Regions from separate parts of the Symbiopectobacterium purcellii genome, predicted to be linked through region 1. Evidence: predicted binding sites of a transcription regulator. Region 1 holds the regulator's gene; each other region holds the start of a gene.
What was found. Region 1 encodes PurR, which represses purine synthesis genes. Its sites were predicted from a motif close to CANGCAAACGTTTGCNTG; they were not measured.
Positions count from the first base shown of each region.

Region 2: purE (5-(carboxyamino)imidazole ribonucleotide mutase) is a predicted target of PurR. The motif match lies at 2,779-2,796, and genes of this name have one in related genera.
Region 3: glyA (serine hydroxymethyltransferase) is a predicted target of PurR. The motif match lies at 2,240-2,257, and genes of this name have one in related genera.
Region 4: K6K13_RS20950 (nucleobase:cation symporter-2 family protein) is a predicted target of PurR. The motif match lies at 3,703-3,720, and genes of this name have one in related genera.

Region 1 is NZ_CP081864.1:1,911,536-1,919,610, forward strand. It holds gene K6K13_RS08950 (MATE family efflux transporter) at 1-793, opposite strand, end outside; gene K6K13_RS08955 (riboflavin synthase subunit alpha) at 1,256-1,906, shown strand; gene cfa (cyclopropane fatty acyl phospholipid synthase) at 1,974-3,125, opposite strand; gene purR (HTH-type transcriptional repressor PurR) at 3,832-4,857, opposite strand; gene cydH (cytochrome bd-I oxidase subunit CydH) at 5,080-5,340, shown strand; gene K6K13_RS08975 (C40 family peptidase) at 5,415-6,326, opposite strand; gene K6K13_RS08980 (Grx4 family monothiol glutaredoxin) at 6,736-7,092, shown strand; gene rnt (ribonuclease T) at 7,204-7,854, opposite strand; gene gloA (lactoylglutathione lyase) at 8,046-8,075, opposite strand, start outside.
Region 2 is NZ_CP081864.1:3,149,389-3,157,463, forward strand. It holds gene cysS (cysteine--tRNA ligase) at 1-365, opposite strand, end outside; gene K6K13_RS14830 (DoxX family protein) at 588-1,010, opposite strand; gene ppiB (peptidylprolyl isomerase B) at 1,352-1,846, shown strand; gene K6K13_RS14840 (UDP-2,3-diacylglucosamine diphosphatase) at 1,857-2,579, shown strand; gene purE (5-(carboxyamino)imidazole ribonucleotide mutase) at 2,904-3,413, shown strand; gene purK (5-(carboxyamino)imidazole ribonucleotide synthase) at 3,410-4,474, shown strand; gene K6K13_RS14855 (HAAAP family serine/threonine permease) at 4,979-6,259, shown strand; gene K6K13_RS14860 (L-serine ammonia-lyase) at 6,415-7,782, shown strand.
Region 3 is NZ_CP081864.1:3,278,466-3,286,540, forward strand. It holds gene K6K13_RS15385 (autotransporter outer membrane beta-barrel domain-containing protein) at 1-559, opposite strand, end outside; gene glyA (serine hydroxymethyltransferase) at 874-2,127, opposite strand; gene hmpA (NO-inducible flavohemoprotein) at 2,453-3,643, shown strand; gene paeY (pectin acetylesterase PaeY) at 3,977-5,614, shown strand; gene pemA (pectinesterase PemA) at 5,711-6,811, shown strand; gene glnB (nitrogen regulatory protein P-II) at 6,858-7,196, opposite strand; gene glrR (two-component system response regulator GlrR) at 7,300-8,075, opposite strand, start outside.
Region 4 is NZ_CP081864.1:4,507,357-4,515,431, reverse strand. It holds partial or broken gene fabY (fatty acid biosynthesis protein FabY) at 1-388, shown strand, start outside; gene K6K13_RS20955 (AsmA family protein) at 400-2,094, opposite strand; gene K6K13_RS20950 (nucleobase:cation symporter-2 family protein) at 2,237-3,649, opposite strand; gene recG (ATP-dependent DNA helicase RecG) at 3,920-6,004, opposite strand; gene trmH (tRNA (guanosine(18)-2'-O)-methyltransferase TrmH) at 6,017-6,709, opposite strand; gene spoT (bifunctional GTP diphosphokinase/guanosine-3',5'-bis pyrophosphate 3'-pyrophosphohydrolase) at 6,784-8,075, opposite strand, start outside.

The DNA of each region.
Region 1 (8,075 bases):
GTGGCAGGATCAGCAGGGCGACGATGGCAAACAGCGACACTTCGAACAGCAGGGCGAGTGCAATGGGTAAACCGAGTGAAAACAGACGCCGCATGGCGGAGAAATCAATCTGCCAGCGCTGCCATTTGATGTCGCGCAGCCAGTGAGCACGCATACTGTAAAACGCCATCATCAGCATCATTATCCAGTAGGTAGAGGCAGTCGCGACGCCGCACCCCACGCCGCCCCCCAGTTCTGGCATGCCAAATTTGCCGTAGATAAAGATATAGTTCAGGGGAATATTGATCAGCACACCAATAAAACCAATCACCATGCCCGGCTTGGTTTTGGACAACCCTTCACACTGACAGCGCAGCACCTGATAGAACAGATAGCCCGGCACCCCCAGTAACATCACGTGCAGATAGCCGATGGCAACATTCGCCAGTTCCGGTGAGTCGGTGTGCATCATGGCAATAACGTGTTTGCCGTTATACAGCACCACCATGGTGATAACCGCAACGATCGCGGCCAAAATAAACGCCTGCTGAACCTGATGGGCGATGCGAGGGCGTCGACCAGAGCCGTTGAGCTGGGCCACCACTGGCGTGAGCGCCATCAATAAACCATGTCCAAACAGGATGACCGGCAACCACACGGAGGTGCCGACTGCAACCGCCGCCATATCGGTGGCGCTATAGGCACCCGCAATAATGGTGTCAACGACACCCATGGACGTTTGGGAAACCTGCGCAATAATGACAGGAACCGCGAGCGTTAACAGGCTCCGCGCCTCTGACAAATATTTCTGCACGCAAACACCTTCCTTGAATTGTTAAAACGAAAAACTGACGTCGATACCACCTCGCGTTCTGTTATACGACAGCTCGGCGAGGTAGCGCGTTACTTTTCCAGCAGGGGGTTGGGATGAATGAAAGTAAACAACCGCAAGCGAGATAACGAGCATAAATGGCTTTTGAAGCCATCCATCTGAGATGGAAAATCAATCGATGACAGAACGTTGTTCTAGTGTAGCGGCTTGGCATAAGTAAACCAACTTCTTCGTAAGATATTGTGTCACAAGAGAGGGTCTGTTGCCTTATCGGATTTGTCAGGTGCCAAAGGTGGGAATACGTTTGGATTTCCAGTCGTTATGAGGCAAACTGCAAAATGATTTGTCAGCCTTTATTTCCTCGCAGCGAGCCACCGTAGCGTAGGGGGAGAGGCTGGCACAGTAGCATTCAGCTATTTCACTGATTTATTATGAGGCAAGCGTATGTTTACCGGTATTGTTCAAGGCACCGCGCCGGTGGTGTCCATCGATGAAAAAACGAACTTCCGCACGCATGTGGTAAAACTTCCTCCCGAATTACTGACCGGCCTGGTGACAGGTGCCTCGATTGCCAATAACGGTTGTTGCCTGACAGTGACGGCGATTGATGGCGATCGGGTCAGTTTTGATTTAATGAAAGAGACGCTGCGCCTGACCAACCTGGGCGATATTACGCCGGGCGATCTGGTGAATATTGAGCGTGCCGCAAAATACGGCGATGAGATCGGCGGACATGTTATGTCCGGGCACATTATGTGCACGGCTGAAGTGGTTAAAATTCTCACCTCGGAAAATAACCACCAAATCTGGTTCCGACTGGCCGATGAATCGCAGATGAAATATGTGCTGCACAAAGGGTTTATCGGGATTGATGGTATCAGCCTTACGGTGGGCGAAGTGACACGCAGCCGTTTCTGCGTGCATTTGATTCCCGAAACGCTGCAACGCACCACACTCGGTCAGAAGCGATTGGGAAACCGGATCAATATTGAAATCGATCCACAAACTCAGGCGGTGATCGACACGGTTGAACGTGTGCTGGCACAGCGCCAGGCACAAGAGGCCGTAACGGCAAATGCCGCGCAGAGTGCCTGACGCCTGAGCTGAAAAGCGATAAAAAATGCCGTACACCCTTGGCTGTACGGCGTTATGCTGACTGAAATCAGCGCGCTACACGCACGCCGCCTTCAATCCCTTGGGGGCTAAACAACACCTGCCACAGTTGAATGTTCCGCGCGCGAAACGCCCCGGCACATGCATTCAGGTAGTAACGGAACATACGATTAAAACGCGGTGAGTAACGGTTCGCTAACTGTGGCCAATTGGCGATAAAACGATCGTGCCAGGCCATCAAGGTTTTATCGTAATCGGCCCCAAAATTATGCCAATCCTCCATCACCAGATAGGGTTCACTGCGTGCGGCAATGTGGCGTACGGAGGGCAGACAGCCGTTGGGGAAGATGTATTTGTTAATCCAGGGGTCAACCTGTGAATCGGTTTTGTTTGCCCCAATGGTATGCAGTAGAAACAACCCTTCGGGTTTGAGATTTTTGCTGACGACGCGAAAGTACGTATCGTAGTTTTTCGGTCCTACATGCTCAAACATGCCGACAGAAACGATGCGATCGAAATGTCGGTTAAGGTCGCGATAATCCTGCAATTCAATGGTGACATTGAGATCGCTACAGCGTGCCTGAGCCAATTTTTGCTGCTCACGCGAGATGGTCACGCCGTAAACCGATACGCCATAATGGCGTGCCGCATAAGCGGCAAGCCCGCCCCAGCCACAGCCAATATCCAACAGTGTCATGCCTGGCTGAAGCTGAAGCTTTTCGCAAATCATGCGCAGTTTGGCCTGTTGCGCCTGCTCAAGGGTTGTGGCCTCTTTCCAGTAGCCGCAGGAATATTGCATATGTGTATCGAGCATCAGGCTAAACAGATCGTTGCCCAGGTCGTAATGCTCCTCGCCGACGATCCAGGCCCGCTTGCGGGATTGCAGGTTAATCAAGCGTGCAGCGACAATATGGAAAATGTCTTTGAGGTGATGGGGGGCTTTTTTCTCAAGCCCTGCACGTAAGATACGCCGAAAAAAGCAGTCTAAACGCTCGCACTCCCACCAACCGTCCATATAGCTTTCCCCGAGCCCCAGTGAGCCTTCACGCAGAACGCGTTTGTAGAAATCGGGGTTACGTACCCGGATATCAAACGGGCGTGAACCATTGATTTTAATATCGGCGATAGCTAATAACGCGTGTACGATCCGGAACCAGGACGTGTTATGTTCTGCCAGTTCCTCTACATATGATGAACTCATAATTTCTCCCAACCTTGCCAGACAGCGCTGCAAGGAACAGCATAGATAGTCTCTCATCAACCCGAACGCTGCGGTTTGTACACAGCGTGTTCGAATCACGGGCAAGTTACCCGTTGTTCAAATTGTAAGCGGTTGCATTCGTGCGCAGCCGTTTATGCTTGCCCGTTGCACAGTGGCAGCGGGCATAACATCCATCGTCTACTCTCTGGATACCCAGAGGGAATGAAGTGTCAACGCCGGTACGTAGTAACACGTAGGGGCATATATCCTGATACGCAGTCGTGCGTTCGTTATAATAAGGATAAGTGTAGGGATATTGTCCGAATGAAAAACAGTGTATGACTGCTTCAATCAGAGGACAAGTCAAAATTGATTGATGCAGTCATGAAGAATTTACAAATCAACGTGCTATACCCGTCATACTTCACGTTGCAGGTGCGTTGTCTGCACTCATTATTCGGCCCATCCCTGGGCCTCACCGCTTACGAGGCCGCCGCACGCGGCGTTCAAATCTGCTCCGGGCAGGTTTGTCACCCGAATCACTTAACCGAGTAAGCTCATCGGGATTAATGAATCTCATCCCTGAGATTCACCCTTCGGGCCAGCGCTTGCGCTGTTCAAATCTGTTCCAGACGGAGTTGTCGCTCATTTGCCGCCTTCCTGTCACTCGAATTATTTAGGGTATATAAGAAAACCGTCTTGAGCATCAACTGCGGTAGTCGCGGGAAGGGCCGTCACCCACAGAGCGACGCTCGATAAGCGTTGGGTGAACCTCAATCATCTGTGTATCTTCGCGCTTGCTGGTGATGCGATCGAGCAGCATGGTAAAAGCCGATTGGCCCAAACGCTCTTTTGGCTGGTGGATCGTGGTTAAGGCTGGGGTGAAATAACGTGCATGGCGAACATTATCGTAGCCAATCACGGAAATATCTTGCGGTACGCGTAGCCCCAATTCATCAGCCGCGCAGATAGCGCCCATAGCCATGATGTCGCCGCCGCAGAAAATAGCGGTCGGGCGCTGTTTTTGCGCCAAAATCTGGTGCATGGCTTTGTAACCGGATTCCGGCTCGAAATCCCCCTGAACAATCCATTCATCGCGAACTGTGATATCCGCTTCCTGCAAGGCTTTGAGAAAACCCAGATAACGTCCGCTGCCCGTGTTGCGTTCCTGAATACCGGGAATGGCACCAATGTCGCGGTGGCCGCGCTCAATCAGATAGCGCCCAGCCAGATATCCCCCTTCGAAGGCGTTATCTATAATGGTGTCCGTAAAATCACTGTGTGCCTGACCCCAATCCATTACCACCATGGGAATGCTGCGGTAATCGGACAACATGCTCAATAGTTCAGGCGGGTATTCCGCACACATCACCAACAGGCCATCGACCCGTTTTTGCGCCAGCATGGAAAGATAAGCACGCTGTTTTTCCAGGTTATTATGCGAGTTACACAGAATCAGGGTGTAGCCTTTGGCATAACAACTGTTTTCAACCGCTTCGATAATTTCCGCAAAGTAGGGCGCTTCACTCGAAGTGGCGAGCAATCCGATGGATTTGGTGTGATTGACCTTTAAGCTCCGAGCCACTGCGCTCGGGGAGTAGTGTAATTCCTTGATGGCTTCCCGCACGGCCGTTTTGGTCTCTTCGGCGACGAAACGTGTTTTGTTGATGACGTGAGAGACGGTTGTTGTTGAAACGCCAGCACGCTTTGCCACATCTTTGATCGTTGCCATCTAAACATGACTCCTGAACCTACTTGTTACGGCAGTATATAGTTTGTTAATCGTTTGCTTTTGCGTAATGTTCTCTTTCCGATGGTATAAACAGGATATCAGAAGGAGACTGCCGACGTACTTTGTACCTAAAGGGGACGTGTTGATCCCATCGAAGATGACGTGTTCGGACACCGACGCAGCGCACGGTAAACTGCGAATTTTGGCTGATTTACCGCGAAAGTGAAAGGGTTAATTGATTTAATTAGTGCAGCCGGGATCGGAGATTTTCCCTATAAAATGTGTAACAATGATCTTTTAGCATCATTGTGCTGCGGTATTGGTGTGCAGGAAACAACGAAGCATCCGGTGCGGCGGCAACGTTTACGCGTTTCTGTGTTTCAAGGAGATAGAATGAATACTGATTTTAAAATGTCATTAATGACCACGGTTGGGGCGTTAGTCATGATCATGGTATTTAGCTTTGTTGCCGTGTTGAACTGATCGCGATTAAAATAAAGACCAGGCTGCATAGGCATCACCTGGTCTTTATTATCGATAACATGTCGATTTGGCGATCACCGAATCGTTTGTGGTGTCACCACGCGACGTGCACCAATGTAGTGTTCCTGCCAGTAGTCTTCACTCAACTTACTGATCTTGATATCGGCACCGGTTCGCGGTGACTGAATAAACTTACCATTGCCGAGATAAACGCCGACATGATCTGCGGTGCCGCGACCGTTGATGCGAAAGAACACCAGATCGCCAATCTCCAGTTCACCCTTATTGATGGGGGCTGCATCGCGCAAGTGATACATTTCATTGGCGGTGCGCGGGATAGGGATTTTCACCACATCCTTGTAGGCATAATAGACCAGGCCGCTACAGTCAAAACCGGTATAGGGGGAGTTGCCACCCCATTGATAAGGTTTACCGATCTGACTCATCAGCTTGTTCATTGCCGTCATTTTTGCATGCTGATAACGGCGCTTATGCGCTTCACTGAGTACTACCTCTTTGCCCGCTTTCTTGGTGCCTGGTTTTATTGCCGCCGTTTTCTTTTCAGTGGCATCAGCCCCTTTTTTGAGCCCCTTCACCAGTTTTGCGGGCGTTGCACTGTGGTAGCGGGATGACGCGGTTTTTGACGCGATACTCTTGATGTCGACGTCAGCAGAACTTTTTTTAGTGGTGGTCGTTTTGGTCGGTTTCGTGCTTTGCGCTATCTTGGTTTTTTTCTCAACGGCCTTTTTCTCAACGATCTTTTTTTCTGGCTGCGTTTTAGCTTTTTCCTGCGTTGTCTTCTTCTTCGGTGGTTCCGGTGGGGTTTGTGGCTTTTTAGCGGTTTTGGTGGTCTGGTTTTTTTTCAGGTGTTTGTCATCCGTGCTGGCGCTGGCTTTCTTTTCCGCATTGGTATGCGGAGCTGCCTGAGCAACATTAACAAACAGATGGCTGAAGAAAACAAAGATCAGAGTAATAAATACGCGCATGATAAAAGAGACCGAATACAATCCTTAACTCGCTCAATTCGAACAGTATTCACGAAAACGCCATGAGAAAAAAGCAGGAAATCACCTTTTCGCTTAACAGAATCATGAGAAAACGTTAATAATTGTTTTCCCGCTGTAAATATCATCATTTATTGCGGCATATTTCACCGAGGGGACTGAGGGGGAACGGTGGCAGGAAAAACCCTACAAAAAATGGCGTTTTTTTGTCATCACCGCTCTCGCTACAATGACGCAACGGTAAATGCGCTTTGCAATCACTTGGATGACAAAGCGCATACGCGACAATGGTGCGATAATACTCCGTTACATAATGATGCCGAGCGATCCCTCCGACAGGAATGGGGTAGCGTGATGGCTCGCAGAAACACCGTTTGAGGAAGCAAAAAGCATGACGACGACAACGATTGAAAAAATTCAGCGCCAGATTACAGAAAACCCGATTTTGTTGTACATGAAAGGTTCACCGAAGTTGCCGAGCTGCGGTTTTTCCGCCCAGGCTGTACAGGCACTGTCGGCGTGCGGTGAACGCTTCGCCTATGTGGACATTTTGCAAAACCCGGATATTCGTGCTGAGCTGCCGAAATATGCTAACTGGCCGACCTTTCCCCAACTGTGGGTTGACGGTGAGCTGGTTGGCGGATGCGACATCATCATTGAAATGTATCAACGTGGTGAATTGCAGCAACTGATCAAAGAAACCGCAGACAAATACCGTGAACCGCAGGATGGAGACAGCGCGCAGTAAATTGCGCCTGTTGGCGGGTATTCCGCCGGTATTTGAGGTTAAAGAGGGGACCCAGCACCGTGGTCCCCTTTTTTTGGGTATCAAATTTGTTGATGACCCCACTCGGAGAATTCAGACTGTTTGATCTTCCAGGGGCAGTGGCCAACCGCCCAGTCGCTTCCACCGATTCACCAGTTCGCAAAATAGCGCCGTGGTTTGCTGGGTATCATAAAGCGCTGAGTGTGCCTGCGCGGAGTCGAAGGCGATGCCAGCGGTCATGCAGGCCTTCGCCAATACGGTTTGTCCCAGCACTAATCCGCTCAGTGCGGCGGTGTCAAAGGTGGCAAAGGGGTGGAACGGGTTGCGCTTGAGTCCGCAGCGTTCTGCCGCCGCCATCAGAAAACCGTGATCAAAGTTGGCGTTGTGGGCGACAATAATCCCGCGATTGCAGCCTTTGTCTTTAATGCCTTTACGCACCATTTTGAATATTTCATGCAGCGCTTCGTATTCAGAGACGGCACCACGCAATGGGTTGTGGGGATCAATGCCGGTAAACGCCAGCGCTGCGGGATCAAGCAGCGCGCCTTCGAATGGCGCGACGTGAAAATGCAACGTTTCATCGGGCTGTAACCAACCGTTATCATCCATTTTCATCGTGATGGCGGCAATTTCCAGCAGTGCGTCAGTTTGCGCGTTGAACCCTGCGGTTTCAACATCAATAACAACCGGGTAAAACCCGCGGAAACGGCCACTCAGTGCGTTCAGGTTATTTTTATCAGCCATGTTCTCTTTAATCATTTACTAAATGCAGCGCGCATTATGGCAAATTCCTGCCACCAATGCAGTAAACCTGATGTCTTGAACGCCTTGAAAGGAATGCGAGCGCAATGACATGAACGACATATATGAGAGAAGGGGAAGAGAGAAAGCAAAAAAGCGGCGGGCAGAAGCCGCCGCAGAGCATCGTCTGACAATCAGTTGCCGAGCCCGTTTCCTGATTGCGC
Region 2 (8,075 bases), 1.2 Mb from region 1:
ATAATTTCGGCGATATGGTGTGTGGCACGCGGCTCCAGATCGGGACGTAAAATGTTTAACGCATCAAAATCAGCGTGCATTTCGGCGATCATGCGCGAGGTCAGCTGTTCGCAGCTTTCTCCATTCTCTGCGGCACGTTTGATGATTTTGTCGTCGATGTCGGTTACGTTGCGCACATAGTTGAGCGAGTAACCCAAATAACGCAAATACCTGGCAACCACATCGAAAGCCACAAAAGTACGCCCGTGACCGATATGACACAGGTCATACACGGTAATGCCGCATACATACATGCCCACGTTCCCGGCATGAATGGGTTTGAATTCCTCTTTTTGGCGACTCAGCGTATTAAAAATCTTTAACATCAAAACATTCCATGATATTCGCGGGAGAAGTGGAGTATGTGCAGCAAACGGAACCACGCCTTAAGGCGGTTCAGCAAGCCAAGCAGCGTATTGAAACCTGAACCTCGGGCTATTGCAAGACTGAGACTGCGTAATAGGAAGATAATTGATAAGGATTAAAAAAACAGAAACCCGGCAATGGCGCGCCGGGTCTCATATTACTGCTCGCAAACCGAAGAAGCGTTAGCGCAAATTCGGGTTACTCATCACGGAGTATTTCCCGCTGCCCAACAGTGCGATAGCCAATGCAGCGAAGAAGAATACCGCTGTCGGCTCAGCGCCCCAGGCACCGGTTTTCGCCAACGAAACAAAGCCCGCCGGAGCTGCCAGGAATTGCTCAACCACCATGGTGCCGGCAACCACTAAAGCAGAGGGACGCGTCAGAATGCCGAGAATCAATAAGACAGGGGCAATGACTTCACCCGCAAAAACACCATACGCGATAAACGTCGGTAATCCCGCATTTGTCAGCATCCCCGCGATGGCACCTACCCCATCGACCATTTTGTGCCATCCATGAAAAATCAACAAAATGCCAAAAGCGAGACGCAGCAGCAGTTTGCCTGCATCGGGTTTATCCAGTACACGATTGATTAAGCCCAGCATTATTCACCTGTTAGTATTGTTAGTAAACTCAGTAATACGAATCATTTAAGACTAATCTGACTTGATTGCAAATCCTACTCCCAAATAAGTAATGTTTGATCTACAACAAGAAAATTTTTATTCAATAAAATAATTCAAATGCGTGACATATTATCAATTTTATTGACATTGTGTTACTTTTTAACCAAGCGGTCCACATTTACCCGGCGAATAGTTACCTCGCCATACTGACTCACGCAGCCAGTTATGCTATAAGAGCGCCTTGGTTATTCAGCCTTTGTGCAGACTGCGCTGCCTGGCAGCTGATGTCTCATCCTTCTGGTTATCAGGGTTTACTCATTATGATTACATTACATACAAACTTCGGTGACATCGTCATTAACACGTTTGCAGACAAAGCGCCTGCTACCGTGGAAAACTTCGAAAACTACTGCCGTAACGGCTTTTATGACAACACCATCTTTCACCGTGTGATCAATGGGTTCATGATCCAGGGCGGCGGTTTCGCACCGGGTATGCAGCAAAAATCCACCGAAGCGCCTATCGCCAATGAGGCCAATAACGGCCTGAAAAACACCCGTGGCACGCTGGCTATGGCACGCACCAACGATCCGCACTCCGCTACCGCACAGTTCTTTATTAACCTGGTGGATAACGATTTCCTTAACTTCCGCTCAGAGCGTGCTGACGGCTGGGGCTATTGCGTGTTTGCCGAAGTGACCGACGGTATGGATGTGGTTGATAAGATCAAAGACGTGTCAACCGGTCGCAGCGGCATGCATCAAGACGTTCCTAAAGAAGATGTGGTAATTACCCACGTAACTGTCAGCGAGTAATCGCAGCAGCATGGCAACACTGTTTATTGCCGACCTGCATCTGAACGTACATGAACCGGCGATCACCGCCGGTTTTCTGCGTTTTCTGGCGCGTGATGCCCAGCAAGCGGATGCGCTCTATATCCTGGGCGATCTGTTCGATGCCTGGATCGGCGATGACGATCCGCAACCGCTGCATGCCAACGTCGCAGACGCGCTGCATCAGTTGCAGCAACGCGGTGTCCCTTGTTATTTCATTCACGGCAACCGTGACTTCCTGCTGGGTAAGCATTTCGCCACGCAGGCAGGCATGACGCTGCTCCCCGCCGAGCAAGTCGTGGAATGTTATGGACGCCGAATCCTGATCATGCACGGCGATACCCTGTGCATTGACGACGCGGCCTATCAGAAATATCGCCGCCGGGTACACAACCCCATCATCCAATGGCTGTTCCTGCGTTTACCTTTGCGTTTGCGTCTCAACGTGGCGGCAAAAATGCGGGCGGCAAGTCAGCAGGCAAACCAGCATAAGTCGCAGCAGATTATGGATGTTAATCCGCAGGCGGTACAGGCGTGTTTACGGAAGTGCGCTGTTAACACCTTGATTCATGGACATACTCATCGACCGGCGCTGCACAGGGTCATGACGCAAAGCGGCGAAGCACAACGTGCAGTGCTGGGTGCCTGGCATGAGCAAGGATGGATGATAAAAGTCACTGCAGACGATACTGCATTGATTTCCTTTCCCTTCTGATTTCCTCGTTTTTTTTATGCCTTTTGTGGCAAACCTGTGATGACATTATACCCTAAATAATTCGAGTTACAGGAAGGCGGCAACGCAGTGAACCCCCAGGAGCATACTCAAGTATGTGACTGGGGTGAGCGAGGAAAGCCAACGCACCTGCAACTTGAAGTATGACGGGTATAACGGCAATAATACTGCGATTGGCCCCTACGCAACCGTTTTCCTTCCCGAACGCACATGGTATGATCTGCGCCCTCCAGCCAGAGCGCCGTTTGTTTTCTGGCCGACGCAGCCATGCGTCTCAATACGTCATATCACAGGAGCACTACAGGCATGTCATCCAACGCTGCCCCGGCAAAAATTGCCATCGTCATGGGTTCAAAGAGTGACTGGGCTACGATGCAGTTTGCTGCGGAAATTCTCACCACACTCGCTATTCCCTTTCACACCGAAGTCGTTTCAGCGCACCGCACGCCGGACAAACTGTTTAGCTTTGCAGAGCAAGCCGCACAAAACGGGTTTGATGTGATCATTGCGGGCGCAGGCGGCGCAGCGCACTTGCCCGGTATGCTGGCAGCGAAAACGCTGGTGCCAGTGCTGGGTGTGCCGGTTCAGAGTGCAGCGTTAAGTGGCGTTGATAGCCTGTACTCCATTGTGCAAATGCCGCGTGGCATCCCGGTCGGTACGCTGGCTATCGGTAAAGCCGGGGCCGCCAATGCGGCCCTGCTCGCCGCACAGATTCTGGCGCTGCACGATAGTGAGTTGGCCGTTAGCCTTGCCGACTGGCGCCAACAGCAAACCGATGAGGTGCTGGCGCATCCCGATCCGCGGGAGGAGGCATGAAACCCGTTTGCGTATTAGGAAACGGCCAACTGGGTCGTATGTTACGTCAGGCTGGTGAACCCCTGGGGATTGCCGTATACCCGGTGGGGCTGGATGCAGAACCGGAATCCGTCCCGTTTCATCACGCAGTCATCACCGCCGAGATTGAACGCTGGCCGGAAACCGCATTGACGCGCGAGTTGGCAGAGCACGCAGCCTTTGTTAACCGCGATATTTTTCCGAGACTGGCCGATCGTCTGACACAGAAACAGTTGCTGGATTCGTTGCAGTTGCCTACCGCCCCCTGGCAGTTGCTGGCTTCAGCGCAAGAGTGGCCTGGCGTCTTCAGTCGACTGGGTGAGTTAGCCATCGTCAAACGTCGCGTAGGCGGCTATGACGGTCGTGGTCAGTGGCGCTTACGCCATGACACCGCAGCGACCCTGCCGCAAGAGTGCTATGGCGAATGCATCGTGGAACAGGGCATCGCGTTTTCCGGCGAAGTATCGATGGTAGGTGCGCGTAGTACGGATGGGCACTGTGTGTTTTATCCGCTGACGCACAATCTGCATGAAGAGGGCATTCTGCGAGCCAGCGTTGCGCTGCCGCAGCCGGATGCGCGCATGCAGCAACAGGCAGAAACTATGCTGGCCGCCATCATGAACGCGCTCGGTTACGTCGGTGTGATGGCGATGGAGTGCTTTATCGTGGGCGATCGTTTACTGATCAACGAATTAGCACCCCGCGTGCATAACAGCGGCCACTGGACACAAAATGGCGCATCCATCAGCCAGTTTGAACTGCACCTGCGCGCCATTCTGGATCTGCCGTTGCCGAAACCGGTCATTGATGCCCCATCCGTCATGATCAATCTGATCGGTACTGACGTCAATTCTGCCTGGCTGGCACTGCCGCTGGTTCATCTGCACTGGTACGACAAAGAAGTACGGCCTGGGCGTAAAGTGGGCCACCTGAACCTGACGCACAGCGATCGCACTCAGCTACAACACACGTTGCAGTCACTCGTCCCCCTGTTACCTGAAGCCTATCACTCCGGCTTGCAGTGGGCACAAGCAACGCTTTAACCGCTGTACATTTCCCACCGTATGACTATTACGTCGGTGGGAAATGCATTCCCGAATGTGCCCGTCTATTTTGTGTGCGCCCCATAAACACACACATTTTATATGGTCTTATTTTGGCGTGACATCTGGATTATTAGGGCTATTATTAATCGCGGGTAAATTAACGTTATTTATTAGCAACGGTATTATTGGTTATTATTTGGCATAAAAATTAAGTTAAAGTATCAAATAAGAGACCTTATAAATAAATAACGTAAAGTATCATCATTGATATTTTATTTATGGTCGAATTTTGATAAAATTAAAACACGTCAATTCATTTCTGTGATCATCTCAATATTATTCGCTGACCGCCTCAATATAGAATGCCGCCACAATCAGTATTGACTCTCTAACATGCGATTGCGTTATAAAAACGCATCGATGTTTATTATTTATACAACATTGGTGCCATTACCAATATTGACACGATTTGCAAACTGTGTTCACCAAGGAGAACCAATTATGAGCACAATCCAAGAAAGCAGTGCGATCATCGCACCCGCATCTGGTTGGCGTAAAAGCGACACTGTCTGGATGCTCGGGCTTTACGGGACAGCCATTGGAGCGGGCGTGCTGTTTCTGCCGATCAATGCCGGTATTGGTGGATTAATTCCATTGATAATTATGGCAATTATTGCTTTCCCGATGACATATTACTCACACCGCGCACTGTGTCGATTTGTTTTATCCGGTAAAAAAGGGGGAGAAGATATTACTGAAGTGGTTGAAGAACATTTCGGTGCCGGTGCAGGGAAATTAATCACACTGCTCTACTTTTTTGCTATTTACCCTATCCTGTTAGTTTATAGCGTAGCGATAACCAATACAGTAGACAGCTTTATCACACACCAACTCCATTTACCGTCTCCGCCGCGCGCAGTGTTGTCTTTGGTATTAATTCTAGGCCTGATGTTTATCGTTCGCTTTGGCGAAGCCATGATTGTAAAAGCCATGAGCATTCTGGTTTATCCTTTTGTCATGGTCTTGATGCTGCTGGCATTTTATTTAGTTCCGCATTGGAATTTAGCGATTTTTGATAATATTTCATTCACCAGCAGCGTAACCTGCAATGGACTATTGTCTACCCTGTGGTTAGCGATCCCGGTAATGGTATTCTCCTTTAACCATTCCCCCATCATCTCCTCTTTTGCCGTTGCCAAGCGCAAAGAGTATGGTGACGATGCTGAGCCAAAATGCTCCCGCATTCTCTCCTACAGCCATATCATGATGGTACTGACCGTGATGTTCTTCGTGTTCAGTTGTGTACTGAGCCTGTCCCCTGCGGAACTGATGGAAGCCAAAACGCAAAACATTTCCATTTTGTCTTACCTGGCAAACCACTTCAATAACCCGGTCATGGCCTATCTGGCACCGGTTATCGCCACCATCGCTATCTCCAAATCATTCCTTGGCCACTACCTGGGTGCGGGAGAAGGCTTTAACGGGATGATAATCAAATCGCTGCGCAGTCGCGGAAAAACCATCGGGCACGCTAAACTGAACCGCATCACGGCGCTGTTTATGCTGGTGACCACCTGGATTGTCGCCACGCTCAACCCCAGTATTCTGGGCATGATTGAAACGCTGGGCGGTCCGGTTATCGCCTGCTTGCTGTTCCTGATGCCGATGTACGCCATTCAGAAAGTCCCGGCAATGAAGCAATACAGCGGGCAAATCAGCAACGTGTTCGTTACCGTGATGGGCCTGATCGCTATCACCGCCATCGTCTATAGCCTGCGTTAATCCACACTGAAGCGGCACGAGGCCGCTTCCCTGTTCCCCCTCACTACTGTCAGGAGACGGTCGGCATCGGTTGCCGGCCGCCTCTCGGCATACCTGATGACGAAATCTGTTGGCAATCTTTTGGTGTTGCCAGCATCTTGTTCGAGGAAATCGCCATGGTCAGCGTATTCGAGATTTTTAAAATTGGTATTGGGCCGTCGAGTTCGCATACCGTCGGTCCGATGAAAGCAGGCAAAATGTTTACCGATGAGTTGGTCAGCCAGTCGCTTATCACCGCCGTCACCGATATCGTGGTGGACGTGTACGGTTCGCTTTCCCTGACCGGTAAAGGGCACCACACGGATATCGCCATCATTATGGGGCTGGCCGGAAACCTGCCGGACAGCGTGGACATCGACGGCATTCCGGCGTTTATTCAACGCGTAAAAGAGACCCAGCGCCTGCCTCTGTTGGGAGGTGACTATGAGGTGAACTTTCCGCTGGAAACAGCGCTGCGTTTTCAGGCGGAAAATCTGCCGCTGCACGAAAACGGCATGACAATCCGCGCCTACCAGCAGCAAACCTTGCTGCACAGCAAAACCTATTACTCTATCGGCGGCGGCTTTGTTGTCGATCAGGAGCATTTTGGCAAGGCACTGGTGACAGAAGAGACCGCGCCCTACCCGTTCTATTCCGCGCAAAAACTGCTGCAACACTGCCACGACCACTGCCTGTCGCTGTCGGCAATTGTGATGAAAAATGAGATTGCCCTGCACGGGCGTGAAGCTATCGAGCACTACTTCGCCGATGTGTGGCAAACCATGCAAAACGCCATCCATCGCGGCATGAACACCGAAGGTATTCTGCCCGGTCCGCTGCGCGTTCCGCGCCGCGCCTCGGCATTGCACCGTTTGCTGTTTATCAACGATCGCTTCTCTAAAGATCCGATGGATGCCATGGACTGGGTAAACATGTTCGCCATGGCGGTCTCGGAAGAAAACGCTGCCGGTGGTCGCGTGGTAACGGCGCCGACCAACGGCGCATGCGGCATCATTCCCGCCGTGCTGGCCTACTATAACCAGTTTGTTCAACCGGTGACGCAGGAATCCTATCTGCGCTATTTTCTGGCGGCAGGCGCTATTGGCGTGCTGTATAAAATGAACGCCTCCATCTCTGGGGCGGAAGTCGGCTGTCAGGGCGAAGTCGGCGTTGCCTGCTCCATGGCGGCAGCCGGACTGGCGGAACTGCTGGGGGCTAATCCTGAGCAGGTGTGCATCGCGGCGGAAATCGGTATGGAACACAATCTGGGGTTAACCTGCGATCCGGTGGCCGGTCAGGTACAGGTGCCTTGTATCGAGCGCAATGCTATCGCCTCGGTCAAGGCCATCAACGCGGCACGCATGGCGATGCGCCGCACCAGCGAACCGCGCGTCTCATTGGATAAGGTGATCGAAACCATGTACGAAACCGGGAAAGACATGAACGCCAAATACCGCGAAACCTCACGCGGTGGGCTGGCAATCAAAGTGGTGCTGTGCGAATAGTCTGGTCGCGTCTCATCGTCCTCGGCTCACACACTCAGGTTATCCTCGGCGACAGCCGGGGATCGCTGTGAGAAGAAACGAGCTTCACCTCTGCTTTCGCGCTAAGGCATATCCCACAAATCTAAACCACGTCTTTTTATTGTTGCAGTGAATATTTCGTGCGCGTTAACCCACGCCGTTATTTGCTTCGTACATCGCACGTGCCTGACTCGGGCCGCTCAATCGCCCTCGCCCCGAGGCCCCTGGCTTTTCGTGGGAAATAACGCCGCTACGCGGTGCCTTCGGGGCCCAAG
Region 3 (8,075 bases), 1.4 Mb from region 1:
ACAGCATGGAATCCTTTTCCAGCACCACGCCTTGGTCACCACTGATCTCACCGGAGTTCTCGAAAGAACACAGGTTACTGGCGCTGATTAAAACGGCCGTATCTTCATCACCCTCGATATATCCCGAGTTGTTGAATTCACCCAGAAAGCTGTTGTTCTCGAGGTAAACACCCTTATGTCCCGAGATGGTACCGGTGTTAAACAGCGAATCAATGTTACCCGCATCACTCCAAAGGCCGGTATTGTCGCTGGCAGAAATTAAACCGGAGTTGGTTATCGGACCGATCGACCCGGTGTTGTAAATCCCATCATTGCCTGTGATAACACCAGCATTGCTGAGCGAGCCAATGGTCGACGTATTGGTAATGCCAAAATCGGTTCCGGTGAGGGTACCGGTATTGGTGATGCTCAGATAATCCTGTGCTGTTGTAATGCTCAGACCACCTTGGCTGGTGGAAACATCTATCGATGCAGCGGAGGATGGGTAAGTAGAAAGAACACCTAGTACGGCACTTACTGCCACCACCAACGGTTTGACTTTGAATGACGAAGACCTCATCCGGCACTTCTCCCAAAATAATATAACTAATTGATATTTAATCAATCCTCTGATATCGATAGCCTTTTAATTAATAACGATGAATAAAAATGATTTACCGTTATTAATTAGAAGCAACCTTCATGGAAAAAACGCGTTTGCGATAAGAACTGTCTCAAAGGGTAGACGGGGCGTGGGAGAAAACTTTCATATTCTGATTCTTGCGCTGAGCGCGCACGGGCTTGGATATCAGAGGGTTACGCGAAGATAGTGAGGAAAAGCGGTAAAAAAAACGCCAGCCCAAAGGCTGGCGTTAACTTACAGGTTACTGGCGATCAGGCATAAACCGGGAAACGCTCGCAAATAGCGAGGACTTTTTGTTTCACGCGTTCAATGGTCGCTTCGTCATTGATGTTATCCAATACGTCACAGATCCAGCCTGCCAGCTCACGCACTTCTGCTTCCTTGAAGCCACGACGGGTTGCCGCTGGCGTACCGATACGGATACCGGAAGTCACAAACGGGCTCTTCGGATCGTTCGGCACACTGTTTTTGTTAACGGTAATGTTAGCGCGACCCAGAGCGGCATCGGCTTCTTTACCGGTCAGGTCTTTGCTGACCAGATCGAGCAGGAACAAGTGGTTACTGGTGCCACCGGAAACCACGTTGAAACCGCGCGTCAGGAACACCTCAACCATGGCCTTGGCATTCTTCGCTACTTGCTGCTGGTAAACTTTGAACTCAGGTTCCATCGCTTCTTTCAGTGCGACCGCTTTACCGGCGATAACGTGCATCAACGGGCCACCCTGACCGCCAGGGAAGACAGCCGAGTTCAGTTTTTTATACAGATCTTCATCACCGCCCTTGGCCAGAATCAGGCCGCCGCGCGGACCCGCCAGCGTTTTATGGGTCGTGGTGGTGACGATATGCGCATGGGGAACCGGGTTAGGGTAAACATCAGCCGCGACCAGACCCGCAACGTGCGCCATATCCACAAACAGATAAGCACCAATGCTGTCAGCAATTTCACGCATTTTCGCCCAGTCAACCACGCCAGAGTAAGCAGAGAAGCCGCCTACGATCATTTTCGGTTTGTGGGTTTGTGCCAGTTCAGCCATTTCTTGGTAATCGATTTTACCGCTTTCATCGATGCCGTAAGGAATCACTTTATACAGTTTGCCAGACAGGTTAACCGGAGAGCCGTGGGTCAGGTGGCCGCCGTGAGCCAGGTTCATCCCCAGGATGGTATCACCCGGTTGCAGCAGTGCGGTATACACGGCAAAGTTGGCCTGAGAACCGGAGTGCGGTTGCACGTTAGCATAGTCAGCACCGAACAGCGCTTTAGCGCGGTCAATCGCCAGTTGCTCTACGATGTCAACGTATTCACAGCCGCCGTAGTAACGTTTGCCGGGATATCCTTCGGCATATTTGTTGGTTAACTGAGACCCTTGAGCCTGCATAACACGTGGGCTGGTGTAGTTTTCTGACGCTATCAGTTCAATATGCTCTTCCTGACGCACCACTTCTTGCTGCATCGCGTGCCACAGTTCGGCATCGTAATCGGCAATGTTCATTTCACGCTTTAACATCCGCATCTCCTGACTCAGCTAACTATATGTACAGTAAAAATGCCCGCAACGGGTATTGGCCTATAGTGTAAACCGTTTATCCCCTTGCATGATAGGGCTTGACAGAGGTTTTTACGCAAACGATTAGCTCCAAGCAGCACAAGGCTTAGCGGCCTAATGACTTCGTACGCTGGCAAGGGAGTTTTCTTCATCTGCATCCTGCACTTTCTTCATTTTGTGTGTCCATCGACACAATAAACACCAACACCAAGCAGGGATTTACAACGCGACAACGCTCGAATAAGATGCATTAAAAATACATCTTATAAAGCCACTTGGAGTCACCATGCTAGACGCAAAAACCATCGCTACCGTAAAATCAACCCTGCCCTTGCTGACAAAAACCGGCCCGGCACTGACCGCCCATTTTTATCAGCGCATGTTCAGCCACAATCCTGAACTGAAAGACATCTTCAACATGAGTAATCAGCGCAATGGCGATCAGCGAGAAGCCTTATTCAACGCTATCTGCGCCTATGCGGCCAACATTGATAACCTCTCGTCACTACTGCCTGCGGTAGAGCGTATCGCACAGAAACATACCAGCTTCTCGATCCTGCCGGCGCAATATGGCATCGTTGGCAAGCATCTGCTGGCCACGCTGGACGAATTGTTTAGCCCCGGCGAGGAGATATTGGCGGCCTGGGGCAAAGCATATGGCGTATTGGCTGAGGTTTTTATTCAGCGTGAACGCGCCATTTATCAGGATGCGACTAACCAGCCCGGCGGTTGGGAAGGTACTCGCCCCTTTCGCATCGTGAACAAGCAGGCGCAGAGTGCGCTGATCGCCAGTTTCACGCTGGAACCTGTCGATGGCAAACCGGTGGTGGATTTTAAACCCGGCCAGTATTTGGCAGTCTACATCCGCCACAACAGTCTCACTCATCAGGAGATTCGCCAATATTCCCTGACGCACGCCCCCAATGGTCGCACTTACCGTATTGCAGTCAAACGCGAGCAGCAGGGAACCGTTTCCAGCTATCTTCATGACATTGCACAGGAAGGCGATATTATTTCACTGGCAGCGCCCCACGGAGATTTCTGTTTATCGGCCTCCCCTACCACGCCAGTCACGCTTATCTCTGCGGGCGTAGGGCAAACACCGTTACTCAGTATGCTGCACCAGTTAAAAGAGCAGACGCATGAGGCGGATATCCTGTGGTTGCACGCCGCTGACAACGGCGATGTGCATGCGTTTGGTGATGAGCTGGCGCAAATTAACCAGCAATGGCCCACATTGACGCGTTACGTCTGGTATCGCCAACCCGGTAAAAACGATCGCCCCGGTGAAGATTTTCACTATCAAGGCGTCATGCTGTTGGACAAACTGGCGTACCGCCTGACCAATTCCTGCATGCACTTTTATCTGTGCGGTCCGGTGGCCTTTATGCAATTCGTCGCGCAGCAACTCCTCGCCGTGGGCATTGCGCCCTCACAGTTACATTACGAATGCTTTGGCCCCCATAAAGTCGTGTGATGCACTGACACGCAAGCCGCTACCGCGCGGGCAAACGCACGCGCGGTAATCTTATCCACGATCACAAATTTATGCTCCCACCCGATACGCTGATGATAAAAAACGGTATCGATCACAAAAATCCGCCACGCCATAATTAAAATAACGCTTCATTTTAAAAAAACGCAGTTTTAGCTTCTTGATTTGCTCCGCGGCCTGTCTGCATCCCACTTTTTTGGCCGAACTGACAAGGAGTTTGTGTAAGAATCATTAGCACTGCGGCAAGCCTGTTGCACACCACCAAAACGAAGTCGTCTTTTTTACTACTTTTTGCTACAAGGGATGTATCTGACCATGTCTACACGATTTTCTCACCGCATTACGCTCGCGCTGCTGATTAGCGCCTCCGTGGGCTATGCCCATGCACAAAAGAATGCCGCACCGGCTAGCGAAACGCTGCCCGCCACGGTGTTGGGAGAACACACCACGCTCGAAGGTATCGTTGCACACCGCGATGCGCGCCTGCCTGCCACCATTATTGTGCGCGACCAACAAGGGCACCGTCGCCAAACGCAAACGGATGAGCAGGGCCACTACCAGTTAGACGTGTCTGAATTAACGGCACCGCTGCGCCTGTCTGCGGTCGAGTCTGGCGGCAATAACTGTTTGCTGAACAATCAGGCGCGCGCCATCTGCCTGAGCGCGTTGCTGCCAACCGCCCAATCGGGTAAAGGCAACACCGCCAACATCAACCCGTTTACCGATCGCATCGCCTCCGACATGGCCGCGGCGGCAGGCTACATTGGCCCGCAGCAACTCTCCGATGACGCCGGTACGCCAGCGCTCTCGGCGGCAACCTGGAAACAGGCTAATGCGGTGTTTCATGCCGGCTTCGGTGCCGCGTTAAAACAGGCGGGCATCACTAACCCTGCACAATTTGATCCCCTGCACTACCCAGCAACGCAGCAAAAAGCCGTTCGCCAACTGGTTGAGGTGGTCAATCACAACCGCAACTACCATAACGACAGCGGACAAGCGGGCCACACCGTACTGACGGACAGCGTGTTCCGACCGATCGTCGGGCTTAGCGCCGATGGCAGCTACGAAGGGCTGGATTACGGCTATGCCCGTCGTCAGTTGGATGAGATCAAAAAGGCCAAGACGCGCATCTTTATCGTTGGTGACTCCACCGCTGCCAACTACGAGAAATTGCGTTTCCCACGCATGGGCTGGGCACAGGTGTTTGAACAGCAATTCCGCCATGACGGAAGCGTCAAAGTGATCAACGGTGCCCGTGCTGGACGCAGCTCGCGCGATTTCTTCTATGAAGGCTGGTTCCGACAGATGCAGCCGCTGATGCAGCCCGGCGACTACATCTTCATTCAGATGGGCCATAACGATCAGAACTGTAACGGTGCCAGAGCGGTACGCGGCGCAGCGGATGTCGGCAACCTGTGTACCTACCCGAACGACGCAGCAGGCAAGCGCCAATTCCCGCAGGGTAAACCTGACATGTCATTCCAGAACGCGCTGGAACGCTATATCACCTATGCCCGCCAGCATCAGATGATCCCGGTGCTGTTAACGCCGACAACCCGCGTGAAAGATGCGCAAGGCAAAGATGGCACCCCGGCCGTTCACAGCCACTTTACCCGGCAAAATGCTGAAAACGGCTTTGCCTTTATCGGTGACTACAGCCAAACCATCAAAGACACCGCGAAAGCCAACAATGTCCCGTTGCTGGATGTTGAACCCGATACCATTGCACTGGCTAACCGGGATAACGGACATCACTGGAAACAGTACTGGCTGGTGATCGATCCGAAACGCTACCCGTACTACAAGGATCAGGCGGGCAGCACCAGCAAACCGGATACTACCCATTTCCAACAAAAAGGCGCGATTGCCGTGGCCGAGATCGTCGCAGACAGCATTCGCGCCGACGACACACTGCGCCCGCTGGCCGATGATCTGCTTAAGAAAAAACACTAAGGCTTTACTCCCCTGAGCGTTTGCTCAGGGGCGCTTTCCCATCGTGCGAACGGATGGGTTTTACCTCTCGGACACTACAGTTAAGGAATGATCGGTATGTTTAAACCTCTTTCAGGCGCGATTGCGCTGGCCGTTCTGGTGGCCGCCCCCTGGCAGCACGCCATTGCCAGCTCAGATGTTAACGCGGTAGTTTCTGCCACGGCACCTGCTGCACCCAACACCTTTAAAACCATTGGTGAGGCCATCGCCAGCGCGCCTGCCGATACCACGCCGTTTGTTATTTACATCAAAAAAGGCACTTACCACGAGCGCCTGGTGATTACCCGCCCCAACGTGCACTTTAAAGGCGAAGACCGCGACCACACCATTATTGCCGTAGATACTGCCGCTGGGGCACTGAAGCCTGATGGTTCCAAATGGGGCACCTCCGGCAGCTATACGGTGAAGATCGATGCGCCTGATTTCAGTGCCCGCACGCTCACCATCCGCAACGATTTCGACTATCTGGGTAATGAAGCCAAGAAGAGTGATGACCCAACCAGGATAAAAGACACCCAGGCTGTGGCACTGTTGGTGGCAGAGAAGAGCGATCGTGCTTACTTCCACGATGTCAGCCTGGTGAGTTATCAAGACACGCTGTATGTCAAAGGGGGCCGCAGTTTCTTTGAGAAATGCCGTATCAGCGGCACCGTAGACTTTATTTTCGGTAACGGTACCGCGCTATTTGATGATTGCGATATCGTCGCACGCACGCGCGTTAATCCCGGTGATGAATCTTATGGCTACCTGACCGCCCCCAGCACGGATATCAACCAGAAGTACGGTCTGGTGATCACTAACAGCCGGGTGTTCAAAGAAGGCAGCAATGTCCCCGCGAAAAGCTATGCGCTCGGTCGCCCCTGGCATCCGACGACCACCTTCCCTGATGGCCGCTATGCCGACCCTAACGCCATCGGACAAACGGTGTTTATCAACACCCAAATGGACGATGTGATCTACGGCTGGGATAAAATGTCCGGCAAAGATATCAAAGGCGAGAAAATCTGGTTCCAGCCGCAGGATTCGCGTTTCTTCGAATACCAATCAACCGGTGCGGGCGCAGAAAAAAATGACGGGCGACGTCAACTTACCGCAGAGCAGGCCGCAGAATACAGCAAGGAAAAGGTTCTGGCGGGCTGGACACCCACCGCACCTTGACAGAATGTTCCACGATCCTCGCTCGGCGGGGATCGTGGCTACAGCATCAGATAGCCGCTTCGTCTTCTTCGCCAGTACGGATACGTACCACGCGTGCCACATCAAACACAAAAATCTTGCCGTCACCAATTTTACCGGTCTGAGCGGTCTGAATGATGGTTTCGACACAGGTATCGACGATGTCATCGGCAACCACCAGCTCGATCTTCACCTTGGGCAGAAAATCGACCATATATTCTGCACCACGATACAGTTCGGTATGGCCCTTCTGGCGCCCAAAGCCTTTTACTTCCGTGACGGTCATGCCGGTGATACCCACTTCGGCTAACGCTTCACGCACGTCGTCCAGTTTGAACGGTTTGATAATCGCATCTATTTTTTTCATGAAATAACCTTTGTGAACCTGTTTCTCTTCGACCGCAGTCGGGCATCAGTAACAAACTTTCAGTGAAACGGTAACGCCAGGTGCAGCAACGTAAAACGCGTTGTCACTCTTTAAAATCGTTGGCATCCAACGCATGACGTCCAAGCAATTTATAGAATTCGGTGCGGTTACGCCCCGCCATTCTGGCCGCCTGCGTCACGTTGCCTTTAGCAATTTGCAGCAGCTTGCGTAAATAGTTCAGCTCAAACTGGTGACGCGCCTCCACAAAGGTCGGCAACGCAGTATTCTCGCCTTCCAGCGCCTGTTCTACCAGCGCATCGTTAATCACCGGCGCGCTGGTCAACGCCACGCAGCGCTCAATCACATTCACCAGTTGACGCACATTACCGGGCCAACTCGCCGTCATCAAGCGTTTCATTGCATCGCTGGAAAAACTGCGAACGAACGGCTTATGGCGATTGGCCGCGTCACGCAGCAGATGATTGGCCAGCAGCGGAATATCTTCGGCCCGTTCATGCAACGCGGGCAATTTCATGGTCACTACGTTTAAACGGTAGTAGAGATCTTCACGAAATTCGCCTTTTTCCATCGCGACCGGCAAATCGCGGTGCGTGGCGGAGAGAATGCGCACATTGATGTCAATATCCCGGTTGCTGCCCAAGGGACGCACCTTACGTTCCTGCAATACACGCAGCAGCTTGACCTGTAATGACAGCGGCATATCGCCGATTTCGTCAAGGAACAGCGTGCCCCCTTCCGCCGCCTGAAACAACCCCTCGCGACTGCTGACCGCACCGGTAAACGCACCTTTGGCATGACCGAACAGTTCAGACTCCAGCAACGGTTCTGGCAGTGCACCGCAGTTAATAGCGATAAACG
Region 4 (8,075 bases), 2.3 Mb from region 1:
AAAATTTATTACCACCATGCCGGAAACGGGTAATCAGAATTCGCACCATACGCTGTTTGCCGGTAGCCTGTTTTCATTGGCGACGCTGACCGGATGGGGGCTGATTTGGCTATTACTGCGTGAACGACATCTGGGGGGCACCATTATTCTGGCCGATGCGCATATTCGTTACAGCTCGCCGATCACCGGTCGCCCCAGTGCAGTGGCTGATTTAGGCTCGTTGAGCGGCAACCTGACGCGTCTGGCGCGCGGACTTAAAGCGCGTGTGCAACTGAACGTCGAGCTGTTTGGCGATGATAAATCCGGCGCGGTGTTTGAAGGGGTGTATATCGTGCTACCCGCGCAGCCTGCCGATCCCTTGGAACAAGGCGGCTCGGAAGCGGGGTAGCGGTACGGCCATTAATGCGCGGTGCTGACTTCACCGTGTTGAATCTGCTGCCTTACGCCGGTGCCATCGCTGGTGGTCCCCTGTAACAGACCGCTCAGCGTCGGTTTCAGCGGCGTGTTGGCGGCCAGATTTCCCGTTAAACGCAGTTGCAGATTGCTGTCGGCGCTGGGCAGGGCCTCAGACCCTTGCCAGCCCCAGTGTGTCAGGGTATCCATCGGCACTGAACGTCCGTTTAATGACAGCGTGAACGCCCGACCAGGTTGCTGCTCAATCGTGGCTTGCGCCTCAAGCAGACCACGTTGCGTAAACGCACTCAGTTCGGTAATGGCTATTTGCGCATCACTCGCGTTTAGCGCGAGAGAAGGACGGCGCACATCGAGTTTGTTGAAGGTGGCATCGCTGGCGTTAAGATTCAGCGTACCCTGCCAAACGCCCCACTGGTGCTGACGCGCCAGCAAAAGATTATTGCCGTAGCCATCCAGCGCGGTGAGCTGGAACGGAAAATCAGGGTTGATATCGATGAGCAGGTTACGGTTAGCGCGGAACTTCTTCACCTCAACATCGCTGAGCCAGTCCGGTAATGTCTTCTGCCAGCGCTCACGCCAATCCGTGGGCAGGGTATACTCCATCCCTGCGACCACGACTTCATTCAAAGTCAGACGGTGGTTATCGCGCGTCCACATGCCATCGGTGCGCATCAAACCACCTTCCCAGCGGGTAGTAAACTGTTTGATGGCCACTCCTTGCGGCGAAACGGCAAGGTTAACAATAGGATCAATCAGGTGCATGCTACCGTTGACGATGTCGCTGGCATTAAACGACAGCGTGCCGTCGTCGCTTTCCCAACTGTGCTGGCGGAACGTAATATTTTGCAGGGTGACGTCGAGATCGCTAAACGCCCAGCCGGGCCCTTCAATGCGGGCATCCACCATATCAAAGCGCGAAACGGCTACCGAAGGCAGTTCAGCCACGGGCTGCCAGAAATCTTCCAGCGATTTCGTGGTTTGTAAACGCACGTTACTCAGTCGCAGGCTATCCACCTGCCAACTGCCATCTTCTGCACGTCGCGCATTACCGGTTAACTGACCGCCCGCAACGTCTGCACCAAAGTTGGTTAACGTAAGTTGGTTATTGTTGATTTCCCCCTGAATCAGTACCTGACTGGCGGGGACCTCATTGAGGCGCAGCGAGCGCGCGCTGAGTTGAAAATTACCTTGCGTACCGAGCAGATGCCCCTGCTCTGGCTGCCAGGGGGTGATGCCACCGTTAATTTGCTGCCCGTTCAGCGACCAATCACCGTCTTGCGATTGGAGCGCCATGGTGCGCAATTGCAGCACATCGGCCATGAACGGAACGGCAATGTTGCTGCCAGGCAGCAGATTCAAGGTACCGCCTTCCAGTTCAAGACTGGCAAAGTGGCTCGGTTCTGTCAGCTGCCGTGCGCTTACACCAAAGGACATTTTACGTGCCGCAAGGGTCAACGGCTGCCCTTTGACGCCAAAGGTGACATCGTTAAACACGATATGGTCGGCTTCTGACCAGTTATGCTCTATTTTTCCGAGCGTTAGCTGGTAGTCAGTATTGTCATTCACCCAAGAAGTGACGCGGCTGGCGGCCCAGTGGGTTTGCAACACAACGTAAACGATGACCAATGCCAACAGGGCTAGCAACAGCAAGGTGAGCAGTAGTTTCCCGAGAAATTTCATCGTATCAGTCCATGCCTTGTCATCGTGAGCACTTGTGTTATGCCGCAATTCTTCCTGCGTCTCAATACTTAACCGTGGTTACAGACAATAAAAAACGGCCAGTGTTTCCACACTGGCCGTTTTATCATACCCAAGTTAGACGCTATTGCCTCTGCCTGGTTTTATTTTTCTTCTGCGGGAAGACAAGATTCAGAACAATCGCGGTAATCCCCCCTGCGGCAATGCCGGAGGAAAGCAGGGTTTTCAGCCAATCCGGCGCGAATTGCAGAATCAACGGCTGCTGTGAGACGCCCAGGCCGACAGCCAGCGACAGCGCAATGATCATGATGGCGCGGCGATTAAGCGGCTCGCGTGAAACAATGCGCACGCCAGAGGCTGCAATGGTGCCGAACATCACGATGGTTGCGCCGCCCAGTACTGGTTCAGGAATGTGCTGCACAAAGCCGCTGACTGCCGGGAACAGGCCCAGTACGATCAGCATCAGTGCTACCACAAAACCCACGTAGCGGCTGGCGACGCCGGTCAGCTGAATAACGCCGTTGTTCTGGCCGAAGCAGGAGTTAGGGAAGGTGTTGAAGATGGCGGACAGGCAGGAGTTCATACCGTTAGCCAACACGCCGCCTTTCAGGCGTTTCATGTACAGCGGGCCGCTAACCGGCTGCTCGGAAACGTCGGAGGTGGCGGTGATATCACCGATGGTTTCCAGTGAGGTCACCATAAACACCAGCATCAACGGGATTAACAGGTTCCAGTCGAAGCCGAGGCCGTAATAGAGCGGTGTCGGGATCATGATCGCCGAGGTGTGTGTGGCCGAGGTGTCTTGCGGCAGCATCCCCATCGCCCAGGCGGCAAAGTACCCGACCGCCATAGCAATCACCAGAGAGGCGACGCGCAGATAGGGGTTGCGTTGGCGGTTCAGCAGGATGATGACTAGCAGTACGATAGCGGCCAGTGCCAGATTTTTAGGGGCGCCGAAGGTGTGATCGTTCATGGCGGCGAAGCCGCCGCCGATTGATGTTAATCCCACCTGAATCAGCGACAGACCGATGATCATCACGACCACGCCGGAGACCAGCGGCGTGATGATGCGGCGCGCCAGATGCAGGAAGCGGGAAAGGATGATTTCAGTGAAAGAGGCCACCATCAGGGTTCCGAACAGTGCGGCCATCATGGTGGGCACATCGGCACCGCCATTTTTCAGCGCCAGACCACCCATGATTAACGGGGTGACAAAGTTAAAGCTGGTGCCCTGAATAGAAAGCAATCCCGATCCTACCGGACCCCAGGTTTTAATTTGCAGAATGGACGCCAGGCCGGAAGCGAACAGCGACATGCTGATGATGTGTTGGGTATCCTGCGCGGGCAAACCGAGTGCCTGGCAGATCAACAGGGCTGGGGTAATCACCGCCACAAACATAGCCAGAAGATGCTGGCTGGCGGCAAACAACGTTTGCGCTAACGGCGGTCTGTCTTCCAGACGATAAATCAGTTCACTGTTACGGGGCGCAGCGGTTGGCGTCTCCGTTTGGGGCAGTTCCGTGGTGGTGGTAGTCATGATCAAGGGCGTCCTGAAACGGCAAAGAGGGCATTTTAATGATCTGCTTTGCAAAAGCAATCGTTTGCGGAGCGATTACAAAACAATCTTGTGTTATGCCGGATGACGGTCGGGATTTTTTGAATGCCGCGTTATCAATGTGTGAAAAAACATCGATTATTTTATCGTGGTAACGCGCAATTTAACGTTTCGCGAAGGTGGAGGGCTTTACATACACATGCAGTGCGACAAGGGCTATCCGCGCCCCTTTTCTGCGCCTCGCCTATGGCGTTAGGCATTGGTATAGCGCACCCGCTCCGGTAACCAGCGTTCAATCAGCGCTTTGGCATGTTCGGGATAATGGGCATGAAGATGGCGCGCTACGCGCTGTACTTCGGGGATCAGTGCCTGATCGCGCAGTAAATCCGCCACTTTAAATTCGGCGCTGCCGGTTTGTCGCGTTCCCAGCAGTTCGCCGGGACCGCGAATCTCTAAATCCCGTTGCGCAATAACAAAACCGTCGTTGCTGTCGCGCATCACCTGCAAGCGCTGCTGCGCCGTTTTACTCAGCGGCGTCTTATAAAGCAACACGCAGTGAGACGCGATGGCACCGCGTCCGACGCGACCGCGCAACTGGTGCAGTTGTGCCAAGCCCAGCCGCTCTGGGTTTTCGACGATCATCAGGCTGGCATTGGGCACATCTACGCCCACTTCGATAACCGTGGTCGCCACCAGCAGTTGCAGTTCGCCCTGTTTGAATGCCTGCATCACCGCCTGCTTCTCTTGTGCTTTCATCCGGCCATGTACCAATCCGATGCGCAGATCTGGCAGCGCGACTTTCAGCCCTTCGCAGGTGGCTTCAGCCGCTTTTGCTTCCAGCAGGTCGGACTCTTCAATCAGCGTGCAGACCCAGTAGGCCTGTCGTCCTTCTTCCCGGCAGGCACGATCGACGCGGGTGATAATATCCTCACGACGAGAATCGGGGATGGCGACCGTGGTTACCGGCGTTCTGCCTGGCGGCAGCTCATCGATGACTGACGTGTCCAGATCGGCATAGGCCGTCATTGCCAGCGTGCGTGGTATCGGTGTTGCCGTCATGATTAACTGGTGAGGATGGAAGCCTTGTTCCACCCCTTTTTCCCACAGCGCTAACCGTTGATGTACACCGAAGCGGTGCTGTTCATCAATAATCACCAGCGCTAACCCACTAAATTGCACCTGTTGCTGAAAAATAGCGTGCGTGCCCACGATCATACTGACCTGACCATTGGCGATGGCCTCTTGTTGCGCAACGCGGGCTTTGCCCTTTTGCTTGCCAGCCAGCCAGCCGACCTCAATGCCAAGGGGCTCAAACCAATGACGAAAGTTGATGACGTGTTGTTCCGCGAGCAGCTCGGTGGGTGCCATTAAGGCCACCTGTTTGCCGTTGGCGATAGCGCGCAATGCCGCCATGGCTGCCACCAGCGTTTTTCCCGAGCCGACATCCCCTTGTACCAGACGCATCATGGGGAACGGCTTCTCCATGTCGGCTTCAATGTCGTTGATGACGCGGGTTTGTGCCTGGGTAAGCGCAAACGGGAGGGCGGCCAACAACTGCGTTTTTATGGCGTCCTGCGCATGCAGTGAAAGGGCTCGGTGACGCTGCGCACCGGCGCGTACCGCCAGCATGCTTAAGTGATGCGCCAGCAGCTCTTCCATGATTAAACGCACTTGCGCCGGGTGTTTGCCGTGCTCAAGCTCACTCAGTTGCGTACCCGCCGGGGGACGATGCAGCGTATGTAACGCTTCAGACAGCCCCATCATGCCGCGGCTTAGCTCCTGCGGCAGCAGCTCTTCTATCGGCTGTGCATCCAGACGCTCCAGCGCCTGATCGGTCAATTTGCGCAGTGTTGCCTGACGCACCCCTTCCGTGGTTGGGTAAACCGGCGTCAGGGAGGCTTGTAATTCTACCGGTTGCTGGGCGTCACCCTGCACGCGGTATTCGGGATGGATAATCTCAGCCCCGTTCTTACCACGTTTGATTTCACCGTAGGCGATAACGTGCTGGCCCGGTGCCAGGCTGTTTTTCATTGCGGCATTGAAATTGAAGAAGCGCATCGTCAGCACGCCACTGCCGTCACTGATCTGGCAGGTCAGCATGCGTTTGCGGCCAAAGACGATGTCGTTGCGCAGCACCTCACCTTCCACCGTGGCATAGATGCCGGGCAGCAAGTCGCCAATAGCGTAGAGATGGGTGCGATCTTCATAACGCAGCGGCAGGTGCAGCAGCACGTCCTGTACGGTTTCCAACCCAAGGCGTGCGAGTTTAGCCGCCTGACTGGCACCGACCCCCGTGAGGGTGTTCAACGGTTGGTTATTCAGCAGGTGACTTTTCATGGGGATGTCTCGCTATTCGGCGGCGGATTGCATCGCTGCCCACCATGCCGTGTCGGCAATGATCTGGCCCTGATGGTCGATGTGCGGACGGGGAAGTTTTTTCCGCATCGCTACGCGCGCCAGCATCGGATAACCCCCTTCGAACAGCAAGCGTTGCTGCTCATCGTCATCGAGCATGCCTGTGTCACGTTGGTACATACCCGCGTTTTGACGTTGGCGCTGGGCTTCGTACAGGATCAGCGCAGAAGCGACCGACACGTTGAGGGATTGCACCATACCGATCATCGGAATAATGATGTCCTGATCGGCCAGCGCGAGTGCTTCCTGAGTGATGCCGGTTTTTTCCTGACCGAGCAGGATGCAGGTTGGTCGCATGTAATCGACCTCACGAAAATCGACCGCCTTGGCAGACAGATTGGTCGCCAGAATCTGCATGCCTTGCGTTTTTAAATGCGAGACGGCATCGGTGATAGTGCGGTGTGTTTTGACCTGTACCCAACTGTTGCTGCCTGCCGCCGATGACACCAGTGTACGCATGCGGCTGGTGGGCCAAACGGCATGGACTTCGTGTACGCCAACGGCATCAGCGGTACGAATCACAGCGGAAATATTGTGGGGTTTGTGCACCTGCTCCATACACACCGTCAAATCGGGTTGACGGCTGGTCAGCATCTCTTGGATGCGGGCGTAGCGTTCTGGTGTCATACGATGTCTCTTGCGTTATCCCGGTGCCATGTGTGCGACCGGGATCGTCAGGGCTATCACTGGTACGGTGGCAATCAGTTGCGATTACGGGTCACTTTGATGACATCCGGCATCACGCGGATTTTGCGCATGACGTTAGCCAGATGTACCCGATCGCGCGTGGTCAAACGGATAAAGGCGCTATACACGCGACCATCCCTTTCTTCCGTATTGATGCTCTGAATATTGGAGTTGGCGGCATTAATCGCTGCGGTCAGGTTGGCCAATGCCCCCTGATGGTTGAACATGTCGACCTTAATCTCAGCGATAAACTCTTGTTCGGTAACCTTATCCCACTCGACCGCCATGAATTTTTCTGGCTCTTTCTGGTAGCCGCGAATATTTCGGCAAGACTCATGGTGAATCACCAAACCTTTACCGGGACTGACGTGCGCCACAATCGGGTCACCGGGGATCGGGCGGCAGCATTTGGCAAACGTAATCAATACGCCATCTGCACCTTTGATCGGCAGCTTGCGCAAACCGGTGTGTTCTTGCTGTAACGGTTGCTCATCCAACAGGTTTTTCGCCACGACGATGCTCATGGCGTTACCGAGGCCAATCTCAGCCAGCAGGTCATCCAGCGAGGTGAGTTTCATGCGATCCAGCTCAAGCTGGATGCTGGTTTGTGGAATATCGCTGAGTTTTCTGCCACTGCCTAACGCGTGATTCAATAAACGGCGACCCAGACTCACCGAATCGTCACGTTTGAGGTTCTTCAGCATTTGGCGAATTTTGGCGCGAGCGCGCGAACTGACGACAAAGTTTAACCATGCCGCATTGGGGCGCGCGCCGGGTGCGGTAATGATTTCTACCGTCTGCCCACTGTTGAGCGATTGGGAGAGCGGGTAGGGCTGTCTGTCGACGCGTGCGCCGACGCAGGCATGCCCGATATCCGTATGCACCGCGTAGGCAAAATCGACCGGCGTCGCGCCAGCCGGTAGCTCGATGATGCGCCCTTCCGGGGTGAACACGTACATTTCGTCGGGGAAGAGATCGGATTTGACGCTCTCGATAAACTCGAACGAACTGCCCGCACTTTGTTGCAGTTCCAGCAGGCTCTGCATCCAGCGCTGAGCGCGAACTTGTGCCGTGGTGCTGCTTTCACCTTCTTTATAAGCCCAGTGCGCTGCCACACCCATTTCGGCCATCTGGTCCATGTCTTCGGTGCGGATCTGTACCTCGACTGGCACGCCGTGCGGCCCAATCAACGAGGTATGCAGCGATTGGTAGCCGTTCGCCTTCGGAATAGCGATGTAATCTTTGACGCGGCCGGGACGCGGTTTGTACAGGCTATGCACCTGCCCGAGTACGCGATAGCAGGTAT